DNA from 2 places in the Kitasatospora sp. NPDC088264 genome. Region 2 is predicted to be linked to the other one. Evidence: riboswitches for the same ligand, from Rfam matches in the RefSeq annotation. Region 2 holds a riboswitch; the other holds the start of a gene.
What was found. A riboswitch is a leader RNA that binds a small molecule or an ion and turns the genes downstream of it on or off. The one in region 2 is predicted to bind cobalamin.
Positions count from the first base shown of each region.

Region 1: it holds a riboswitch for cobalamin, as region 2 does, so the genes downstream of both, AB0O82_RS13340 (HoxN/HupN/NixA family nickel/cobalt transporter) here and AB0O82_RS14390 (peptidase) in region 2, are expected to answer to the same signal.

Region 1 is NZ_JBFBIR010000013.1:58,639-63,719, forward strand. It holds gene aroB (3-dehydroquinate synthase) at 1-413, shown strand, start outside; gene aroQ (type II 3-dehydroquinate dehydratase) at 422-850, shown strand; gene AB0O82_RS13325 (AAA family ATPase) at 930-1,790, shown strand; gene AB0O82_RS13330 (DNA-formamidopyrimidine glycosylase family protein) at 1,871-2,680, shown strand; gene AB0O82_RS13335 (metalloregulator ArsR/SmtB family transcription factor) at 2,735-3,118, opposite strand; cobalamin riboswitch at 3,200-3,414, shown strand; gene AB0O82_RS13340 (HoxN/HupN/NixA family nickel/cobalt transporter) at 3,444-4,556, shown strand; gene rpmG (50S ribosomal protein L33) at 4,670-4,834, opposite strand; gene rpmB (50S ribosomal protein L28) at 4,960-5,081, shown strand, end outside.
Region 2 is NZ_JBFBIR010000014.1:131,570-136,650, reverse strand. It holds gene AB0O82_RS14405 (hypothetical protein) at 1-454, shown strand, start outside; gene AB0O82_RS14400 (hypothetical protein) at 587-910, shown strand; gene AB0O82_RS14395 (flagellar hook-length control protein FliK) at 977-1,456, opposite strand; gene AB0O82_RS14390 (peptidase) at 1,476-2,549, opposite strand; cobalamin riboswitch at 2,649-2,770, opposite strand; partial or broken gene AB0O82_RS14385 (enoyl-CoA hydratase) at 2,847-3,624, opposite strand; gene mmsB (3-hydroxyisobutyrate dehydrogenase) at 3,621-4,529, opposite strand; gene AB0O82_RS14375 (enoyl-CoA hydratase/isomerase family protein) at 4,526-5,081, opposite strand, start outside.

The DNA of each region.
Region 1 (5,081 bases), on a different contig from region 2:
TCCAGGTCAAGGCCGACGTGGTCTCCGGGGACCTCAAGGAGTCCGGCCGGCGCGAGATCCTCAACTACGGCCACACCCTCGGCCACGCCATCGAGCGCAACGAGCGCTACAAGTGGCGGCACGGCGCCGCGATCTCCATCGGCATGGTCTTCGCCGCCGAACTCGGCCGCCTGGCGGGCCGGTTGGACGACGAGACGGCGGACCGGCACCGCACCGTGCTGGCCTCCGTCGGCCTGCCGCTGCGCTACCAGGCGGACGCCTGGCCGAAGCTGCTGGACGCCATGAAGATCGACAAGAAGTCGCGCGGCGACCTGATCCGCTTCATCGTCCTGGACGGCCTCGGCAAGACCTCCGTCCTGGAGGGCCCCGACCCGTCCCTGCTGGTCGCCGCCTACGCGGAGGTCTCGGCGTGACCAGGGTCATGGTGCTCAACGGCCCCAACCTCGGGCGGCTCGGCAGCCGCGAGCCGGACGTCTACGGCGCCACCTCCTACGCCGGGCTGGTCGAGCGCTGCACCGCGCTCGGCAAGGAGTTCGGCTTCGAGGTCGAGGTGCACGAGACCAACTCCGAGCAGCAGATGGTGGAGTGGCTGCACGAGGCGGCCGACGGCAAGGTGCCCGTGGTGATCAACCCGGGCGCGTTCACGCACTACTCGTACGCGATGCGGGACGCCGCCTCGCAGCGCACCGCGCCGCTGATCGAGGTGCACATCTCCAACCCGTACGCCCGGGAGACCTTCCGGCACACCTCGGTGATCGCCGCGGTGGCCTCCGGCACCATCGCGGGGTTCGGGCTCGGCTCGTACGAGCTGGCCCTGCGCGCCCTGGCCGAGCAACTCACCACGCGCTGACGCCTGGTCAGCGGCCCGGCGGCGGACTGTGCCCGCCGCCGGGCCGCCGTGTAGTCTCCCCGCTGAGAGGTGTCGGGAGGTGACCGTGACGCAGTACGCCGGGGGTGGGCAGGTCCCGCCGCGTCCCGTCGCTCCGCCGGGGCCGCAGCCGTCGGGGGCCGCCGTGCCGCCGCCGGTGCCGCCCGCTCCGGCTCCTGTTCCCGCCGCCGCGCCGCCGGTTCCGGCCGCTCCGGTGCCGCCCGCTCCCGCTCCTGTTGCCGCGCCCGCCCCGGCCGCACCCGCGCCCGGCGCGCCGGTCCCCGTCGGGTCCACCGGGCACTTCGTGCTGCCCTCCGGCACGCCCGTGCAACTCCCCGCCCACCCGCCGCAGCGGCACGCGCCCACCAGTCCGATCGCCGTCCTGCTGATCGGCCCGGCCGGGGCCGGCAAGACCACCGTCGCCCGGTACTGGGCCGAGCGCCGGCCCAGCCCGACCGCGCACATCAGCCTGGACGACGTCCGCGAGTGGGTGCAGTCCGGCTTCGCCAACCCGCAGTCCGGCTGGAACAACGCCTCCGAGGCGCAGTACCGGCTGGCCCGCCGCACCTGCGGCTTCGCCTGCCGCAACTACCTCGCCAACGGCATCTCCTGCATCATCGACGACGCCGTCTTCCCGGACCGCCCGGCCATCGGCCTCGGCGGCTGGAAGCGGCACATCGGCCCCGGCATGATCCCGGTCGTGCTGCTGCCCAGCCTGGACTCCGTGCTGCACCGCAACGCCCGGCGCGGCGGCACCCGGCGGCTCGGTGACGAGGAGGTGGCGCGGATCCACGGCCGGATGGCCGGCTGGTACAACTCCGGGCTGCCGATCATCGACAACTCGTACCTGGACGTGGCTGGCACCGCCGCCGAGCTGGACCGCGTCATCCTGGCCCGGCTGATGGGCATGCCGGTGCGCTGACCTGCGACGATCCGGCGGTGTCGGTGCCGGCTGCGATGATGTGCGGGTCCTGTCGAACCACCCCGGGGGAGCTGACGCCCGTGCCGGAAGGCCACATCATCCACCGCCTCGCCGCCGAGAACCGGAAGGCCTTCGGCGGCCGTCCGGTCGAGGTGTCCAGCCCGCAGGGCCGGTTCGCCGACGAGGCCAAGGCCATCGACGGGCAGCTGCTCACCGCGGCCGAAGCCGTCGGCAAGCACCTGTTCCTCGGCTTCGAGGAGGGCGCCTGGGTGCACGTCCACCTCGGCCTCTACGGCGGCTTCGCCTTCGGTACCGGGCCCGCGCCCGAGCCGGTCGGCCTGGTCCGGCTGCGGCTGGCCAACGACGACGGCTACGCGGACCTGCGCGGCCCCAACACCTGCGCGCTGGTCACCGGCGCGGAGAAGGACGCCGTCGCCGCCCGGCTGGGCCCCGACCCGCTGCGCGCCGACGCCGACCCGCAGGCCGCCTGGCGCCGGATATCGGCCAGCCGGACGACCGTCGCCGCGCTGCTGATGGACCAGAAGGTGCTGGCCGGGGTGGGCAACGTCTACCGGGCCGAGGTGCTGTTCCGCCACGGGATCAACCCGCACCGCGCCGGCCGCGACCTCACCCGGGGCGAGTGGGACGCGATCTGGGCCGACCTGGTCGCCCTGATGCACGAGGGCGTCGGCGCGGGCCGGATCGACACCGTCCGCCCCGAGCACACCCCCGAGGCGATGGGCCGCCCGCCGCGCGTCGACGACCACGGCGGCGAGGTGTACGTCTACCGGCGGGCCGCGATGCCCTGCCTGGTCTGTGGCACCGAGGTCCGGACGGAGCAGCACGCCGCGCGCAACCTCTTCTGGTGCCCCGCCTGCCAGGCGGCCTGACCGCGTTCGAGGGTTGCTCCGGCCGGGCCCCGGCGCGTCCTCCGGAGGAGCCGGTCAGACGACGGCCGCGCTGGGCTCGTGGTGTTCGGCGGCGGCGCACGCGTCGAGGAGGGGGCGCAGGGCCTCGTCCACGAGCCGGTAGCGCACGATCCGCCCGTCCTTGTCCCCGGTGACCACGCCCGCGGTGCGGAGCAGCCGCAGGGCCTGGGACACGGCGGGGTCGCGCATGCCGGTGGCGACGGCGAGGTCGGAGACGGCGAGCGGGCCGGCCCGGTGGAGGGCGAGCAGGAGGGCGAGCCGCCCGGGGTCGGCGAGCAGGGAGAACCGCTCGGCCCAGGTGCGGACGTGCGCGGGGTCGCCGATCGCGGCGATGGCCTCGCAGACCCGGTGTCCGTCGATGGTGCGGTGGCCCGCGCGGTCGGCCGGTACGAGATGCATGCGCACATTGTTGCAGGAGGGGGCCTGTGATCCTGGACACCTGCGCAGGTGCGCAGCCTTGCAAGGGTGGGTCCTGGCCCCTACGGTGTTCCCCGCCGTGGTGCTCGGGAAGACCGGTGACGGATCCTCAGGGGTCCCAGTCCGGAGCGGCCCTCGCCACTGTGATCGGGCCATCGTGATCGTCGACGATGGAGAGACGTCCGTACCCACGACGCCACTGGGAGCCTCGCGCACCTGGGAAGGCGGGTACGGGACCCCCGTAAGCCAGGAGACCGGCCACGGCATCTCACGAAGTGTTTCCACGAGGTGCTGGAGCGTGACCCGAATGACCCTGCCCGAAACCGCCGCCGCCGAGGCGCCGGCGACACCGTCCGTGCTGCCCACGTTCCGCTGGAAGCGCGAGGACACCGTCCGCACGGCCGGGTTGATGGGGGTGATCCTGGCCATGCACGTGGTGGCCTTCGGGACGCTCGTCTTCCTGGTCGCGCCCCACAACTACGCGGTCGGCACCCAGGTCTTCGGGGTGGGCCTCGGGATCACCGCGTACACCCTCGGCATGCGGCACGCCTTCGACGCCGACCACATCGCGGTGATCGACAACACCACCCGCAAGCTGATGGCGGACGGCAAGCGGCCGGTCTCGGTCGGCTTCTGGTTCGCCCTCGGGCACTCCTCGATGGTGGTGCTGATGGCCGCCCTGGTGGCGGGCGGCGCGCAGCTGGCCAGCACGCTGATGGACGACGACTCGGCCACCCACAAGTGGCTCGGGATGGTCGGCACGACGGCCTCCGGCGCGTTCCTCTACCTGATCGGCGCGCTCAACCTGGCCGCGCTGCTCGGCATACTCAAGGTGTTCCGGGCGATGCGGGCCGGGTCGTACGACGAGGCGCAGCTGGAGGAGCACCTCAACTCGCGCGGCTTCATGGCCCGGGTGCTGAACCGGGCGACCCGGTCGATCACCCGGCCCGGGCAGATGTTCCCGGTGGGCATGGTGCTGGGGCTGGGCTTCGACACCGCGACCGAGGTCACCCTGATGGTGATGGCCGGGTCGGGCGCGGCGGCCGGGCTGCCCTGGTACGCGATCGTCTGCCTGCCGCTGCTGTTCGCGGCCGGGATGAGCCTGTTCGACACCCTGGACGGGACGTTCATGAACTTCGCGTACCAGTGGGCCTTCGCGAACCCGGTCCGGAAGGTGTACTACAACCTGACGATCACTGGGCTGTCGATCGCGGTGGCCTTCGTCATCGGCACCATCGAACTGGTCGGCGTGCTGCACGAGAAGCTCGATCTGACCGACCCGGTCACCGGCTGGATCGCGGGCATCTCGCTGGACAACGTCGGCTACGCGATCGCCGGGCTGTTCGTGGTGGTCTGGGCCGCGGCGATCGCCTACTGGAAGCTGGCCCGGGTGGAGAAGCGCTGGGTGGCCGCCGAGTAGCGACGGCTGCGATCAGCGACGGCAGCGATCAGCGACGGCGCCTCCCCCGGGATCCCGGGGGGAGGCGCCGTTTCGTCGCTGCGGGCCGGTGCCGGTCGTCGGGCGGGCGGGGTTCAGCGCTCTTCGCGGAAGTCGACGTGCCGGCGCGCGACCGGGTCGTACTTGCGCAGGACCATCCGGTCCGGGTCGTTGCGGCGGTTCTTGCGGGTCACGTACGTGTAGCCGGTGTCGGCGGTGGAGCGGAGCTTGATGACGGGGCGCAGTTCGCTGCGGGCCATGGGTGTCCTCCCGGGTTGGCGGGGTGTTCGGGGCTGAGGCGAAACCGTACACCGAAATGGAAGTCATTTTCATCTGGTGTAACGTGAGCTCCGTCCCGCCCATTCCCGGACGCCAGGGAGCACCCATGTCCGCCCACTGCCAACTCACCGGCCGCCAACCCGGATTCGGCAACGCGATCTCGCACTCGCACCGCCGCACCCGCCGTCGCTTCGACCCCAACATCCAGCACAAGCGCTACTGGCTGCC
Region 2 (5,081 bases):
CACCGACACCACCCCCTCCCCCTACGCCTCCGTCGACGGCCTGCGCGCCGTCGCCGGCGCCGGCTTCACCGCCACCCCGCCGACCCCGACCACCACCGGCGAGCCCGCCTGGGCCGCCGCCACCGCCTTCGTCCCCGGCACCGCCGCCAAGCTCGCGCTGGTCATCGACGACGGCACCGGCGCGCTCAAGGTCTGCGCCGCCACCCTCACCCCGACCGGCACCACCGCGACCCTCGGCGACGTCCTCGACGCGGCCGCCGGCGCCGCCCCGAGCGGCTGCGTCACCTCGGTCGCCCCGTCCACCGGCGGCGACACCGTCACCGCGATCAACGGCACGGCCAACAGCGGCTCCTCCACCTGGCAGGTCAGCCTGGACGGCACCACCGCCACCGGCGCCACCCGGGCCACCACGGTCCACCTCGGCGACACCGTCTCGCTGCGCTACGGCAGCTGACCGCACTGCGCCGGAGGGGAGCCGACCACGGATCGCCTCCCCTCCGGTGGGACAGAACCACGATGGCCCGACGGATCCGCCGCCGGACCGACAGGACGGGGGGAACGGATGCCGACGGGTGTTTCCAGATGGGTGGCGGGCGGCCATGTGGCCTTGGTCGGCGGGCTGGCCGTCCTGGGCGGGCTGACGGAGAACGGGCGTTACTACCTCGCGTCGATCGTCCTCACCCTTCCCGTCGGCCTTGCTGCGCTGGCCGCCGTCTACCTCGCACGAGGGGTGCTGACCGGCATCGGCGGGCTGTTCACCGACACCACGCTGCCTAACGGCGAGGAACCCGGTTGGCTGGCCACGGGCGGCATCGTGGCCAACACGCTGCTGTTCACCGTGGCAGCCGTCGCCACCGTACTGCTGGTCGAGCGCTTCGTCCGCCACCGGAGGGCATCTCACGGCAGCTGAGCCACGGGTACGCGGTGCCCCGGCCCCCCTTCCGGAGGGGCCGGGGCACCGGGGTGTCTCCGGAGGTCAGGGCGCGGTGACGCCCGGCTGGGCGCCGGCGCCGAAGGACCAGCCCTCGACGTCGCCGGGCGCCGGGTTGTAGCTGCCCGCGCCGAGGTTGCTGTACGACCAGGGGCCGCCGTGCTGGGCGTGCCAGTACGACCAGTAGGCGCTGCCGGTGGGGTTGGTGCAGGTCGTCGGCAGGGCGTTGATGGTGCAGACGAAGCCCGGGTAGCGCGGGTGGAAGGTGTACGCGAACCCGGCGCCGGTCAGCGCGGCCAGGCCGCTGGCCGGGTCGCCGGGTGCGCAGCCGGTCTGGATGCCACCGCCGACGGCGGTGAAGTCGACCACGACGGTGACGCCGGTGGTGCCGTCGCAGGCGGCGGCCCGCGCCTGCGGGGCCTGGACGACGGAGGCGCCGAGCAGTCCGGCGGTGAGGGCAGCGGCGGCGGCGATCGACCCGAGGGTGCGGCGGGCCGGGCACGCGGGCGCCATGGTGTCGGTCATCGGAGCTCTCCTCGCGGGGTCAGCGGGTGGTCGCCGGGCAGGCCGGCACGGGCGCGTCCGGGCGGGCACCGGCGGCGGAGAGGGTGGCCAGCGGGGTGCCCGCGAGGCCGAGGACGGCCTGCGCCGTGGCCCGGGCTCCGGTGGCCGGGTTGAAGCCGGTCGCGTCGTAGGCGACCGCCCCGCGCACGCCCGGGTCCGTGGCGCAGCCCTGCTGGAGCTTGACCAGGCTGCTCCAGCCCTTGAGGCCGGCCCCGAAGCGTCCGCCGGCCAGCAGCGCTTGCGTGGCGAGGCCGGTGGTGTTGGCGTTGGACGCGGCGGCCCCGGCGGCCGAGAAGCCGCCGTCGGCGTTCTGGTGGGCGGTCAGCCAGCCGAGTCCGGCGTCGGCCTTGGCGGTGCGGCCGGTCGCGGCGAGGGCCTGGGCGGCGAGCGCGGTGGCGTCCGGGTCGCTGGCGCAGGTGGCCTGGCCGAAGGCGACCGGGTACCCGCCGTCCGCGCACTGGCTGTTGGCGAGGAAGTCGACGGCCGTCGCCGGGGCCCCACCGGCCGTGCGGTGCAGGGCGATCACGGCCAGGGACTGGCCGAAGGCGTTGCTGTAGTCGCCCCACTGCGAGCGGTCGGAGAACCGGCCCTCGGCGGTCTGGAGCGAGCGCAGGCGGGCCGGCAGGTCGACGCCGCCGAAGGCCGTCGGGTTCCCGCCGCGCACCTCGACGGCGAGCAGCAGCTTGGCGGTCGCGCCCGCGTAGGCCTCGGTGATGCCGTCGCCGAGGTAGCCGCTGATGACCTCGGGCTTGGCCAGCCAGGCGGTGGCCTTCGCAGCGGCCTGGTCGGAGCTGTGCGAGGCGGCGAAAGCCAGCACGGCGTCGATGGTCAGGCCCTGGTCGGGGTAGGCGGTCCCGTTGAAGACGGACTCGAAGTGGTCGCCGTCGACGAGTTGGCGGGCGAGCCAGCCGCCCGCGGCGGCGTCGGGGCGGACCGTCGGGGACGAAGTCGCGGCGGCAGGTGCCGCGTGGGCGGCAGCGGCCGCCGGGAGGACGGTGGCGAGGGCGAGCGCGGGTATCGCGAAGAGGCGCAGGGGGCGTCGGAACGAGGACACGGTGGGCCTTTCCGGGCCCGCGCGCAGGGGCCCGGAGGACGGCGGCAACAAGCCGGGCAGCCCTCGGAGCTCCGGCCCGCAGACCACGACGGGAGGAGGGGACGACACACCTCCGCCGCCGGGTACTCGGGCTCGCCGCCGACATCGGATCGGCGGCCTACCGTTGCGGGTCAGCGCCGGATTCGAACCGGACTTCCCCCAGCGGCGGAGTCACAACATGACGGCCCATCATGGCGAGACGGAGAAGTCCCGGTCAAGGGATCGTCCGCCGCATCGCGCCGCGAACCGCTCGGACCGTCAGCGGTGAAGGAACTCCGGTGGGCGCTTCTCGGCGAAGGCCGCCATGCCCTCCTTCTGGTCCGCCGTGGCGAACGTGGCGTGGAACAGTCGCCGTTCGAAGCGCACGCCCTCGGCGAGCGTGGTCTCGTACGAGCGGTTGACGCTCTCCTTGAGCATGACGGCCGCCGGGGTGGACATCGCCGCGATCGTCTCGGCCACCGCCAGGGCCTCGGCCTGCAGTTGGCCCGCCGGGACGATGCGGGAGACCAGGCCGGCCCGCTCGGCCTCCGCGGCGCCCATCATCCGGCCGGTCAGACAGAGTTCCATCGCCTTCGCCTTGCCGACCGCCCGGGTCAGCCGCTGCGAGCCGCCGATGCCGGGGATCACGCCGAGCTTGATCTCCGGCTGCCCGAACTTCGCGGTGTCCGCCGCCAGGAGGACGTCGCACAGCATCGCCAGCTCGCAGCCGCCGCCCAGCGCGTAGCCCGCCACCGCCGCCACCACCGGCTTGCGCAGCGCGGCGAAGCGGTCCCAGGCGGCGAACCAGTCGCCGAGGTAGGCGTCGACGAAGTCGAGCGACTGCATCTCCTTGATGTCGGCGCCGGCCGCGAAGGCCTTCTCGGAGCCGGTGATCACCAGCGCGCCGATCTCCGGGTCACGGTCGAACTCCGTTGCTGCCCTGCACGACTTCGTTCATCAGCAGGGTGTTGAGCGCGTTCAGCACCTTGGGCCGGTCGAGCGTGATCAGCCCCACCCGGCCCTTGCGCTCGACCAGGATCGTCTCGTAGCCGGTCACTTGCCGTCCTCCCGCAGGGTGGTGATGATCGCCGAGAAGTCCAGGCCGGCGCCGCTGTCGGCCTGCGCGAAGTCCGCGTACAGCTGTGCCGCCCTGCGTCCGAGGTCCGTGGGCAGGCCCGCGGCGTCGGCGGCCCCGGCGGCGAGTCCGAGGTCCTTGGCCATCAGGGCGGCGGCGAACCCGGCCGCGTAGTCGCGGTTGGCCGGGCTGGTCGGCACCGGCCCGGGGACGGGGCAGTTGGTGGTGAGCGCCCAGCACTGGCCGGAGGCGGTCGAGGCGACGTCGTAGAGGGCCTGGTGGCTGAGCCCGAGGCTCTCTCCGAGCACGAAGGCCTCGCTGACCGCGATCATCGAGATGCCCAGGATCATGTTGTTGCAGATCTTCGCGGCCTGCCCCGCTCCGGGGGATCCGCAGTGCACGACCTTGCGGCCCATCGCCTCCAGCACCGGTCGAGCCGCCTCGAAGTCCGGCTCGGCGGCTCCGACCATGAAGGTGAGGCTCGCGGCCGTGGCACCGACCACCCCGCCGGAGACCGGCGCGTCCACCGCCCGGTGCCCGGCGGTCACGGCCAGGTCGTGCGCCGCCCGAGCGTCCGCGACGTCGATCGTGGAGCAGTCGACGAAGAGCGTTCCCGGGCGGGCGGCGGGCAGCAGGTCCGCGTAGGCGGCCAGCACGTGCCGGCCGGCCGGCAGCATGCTGATGACGACGTCGGCCTCCCGCACCGCCTCGGTCGCGGACCGCGCCGGACGGACGCCGCCCTCCTCCGCCCTCCGCAGCGCCTCGGGTGCCAGGTCATAGCCGGTCACGGTGTGCCCGGCCTCGGCGAGGTTGGCGGCCATCGGGCCGCCCATGTTGCCGAGGCCGATGAATCCGATGACTCCGTTGAATCCGTTGCGGCGGGTCACCAGCGCTCCAGGGGTGTGGTGGGGGCCAGGCCGAGTTCCCGGTCGCCGAGCGGGGCGAAGTAGCGGGCCACCGCGGCGGGCCCGACGGCGCTCAGCGTCGACGGGTTCCACCGCGGGGAACGGTCCTTGTCGATCACCTGGGCGCGGATCCCCTCGGCCAGGTCCGGTGTGGAGAGCGCCGCACAGGAGGTCCGGTACTCCTGGTCGAGGACGGCCTCCAGCGGGCCGAGGGCGCGGGCCCGGCGCAGGGCGGCGAGGGTGGCCTTCACGGCGGCGGGCGAGTTGGCGGCGATCCGGTCCGCGGCCTCCTTGGCCTCCGGTTCGCCGCTGTCCCGCAGGCGGTCGAGGATCTCCTCCACGGTGTCGGCCCCGTAGCAGCGGTCGATCCACGCCCGCCGGCCGTCCAGCACGCCGGCCGGTGCGGGCCCGACGTTCCGTTCGAGGGCGTCGTGCAGGGGGAGTTCGGCCAGGTCGTCCAGCAGCGCGGGCAGCCGCTCGGCCGGGACGAAGTGGTCGGCGAGGCCGCAGAGCAGCGCGTCCGCGGCGCCGACG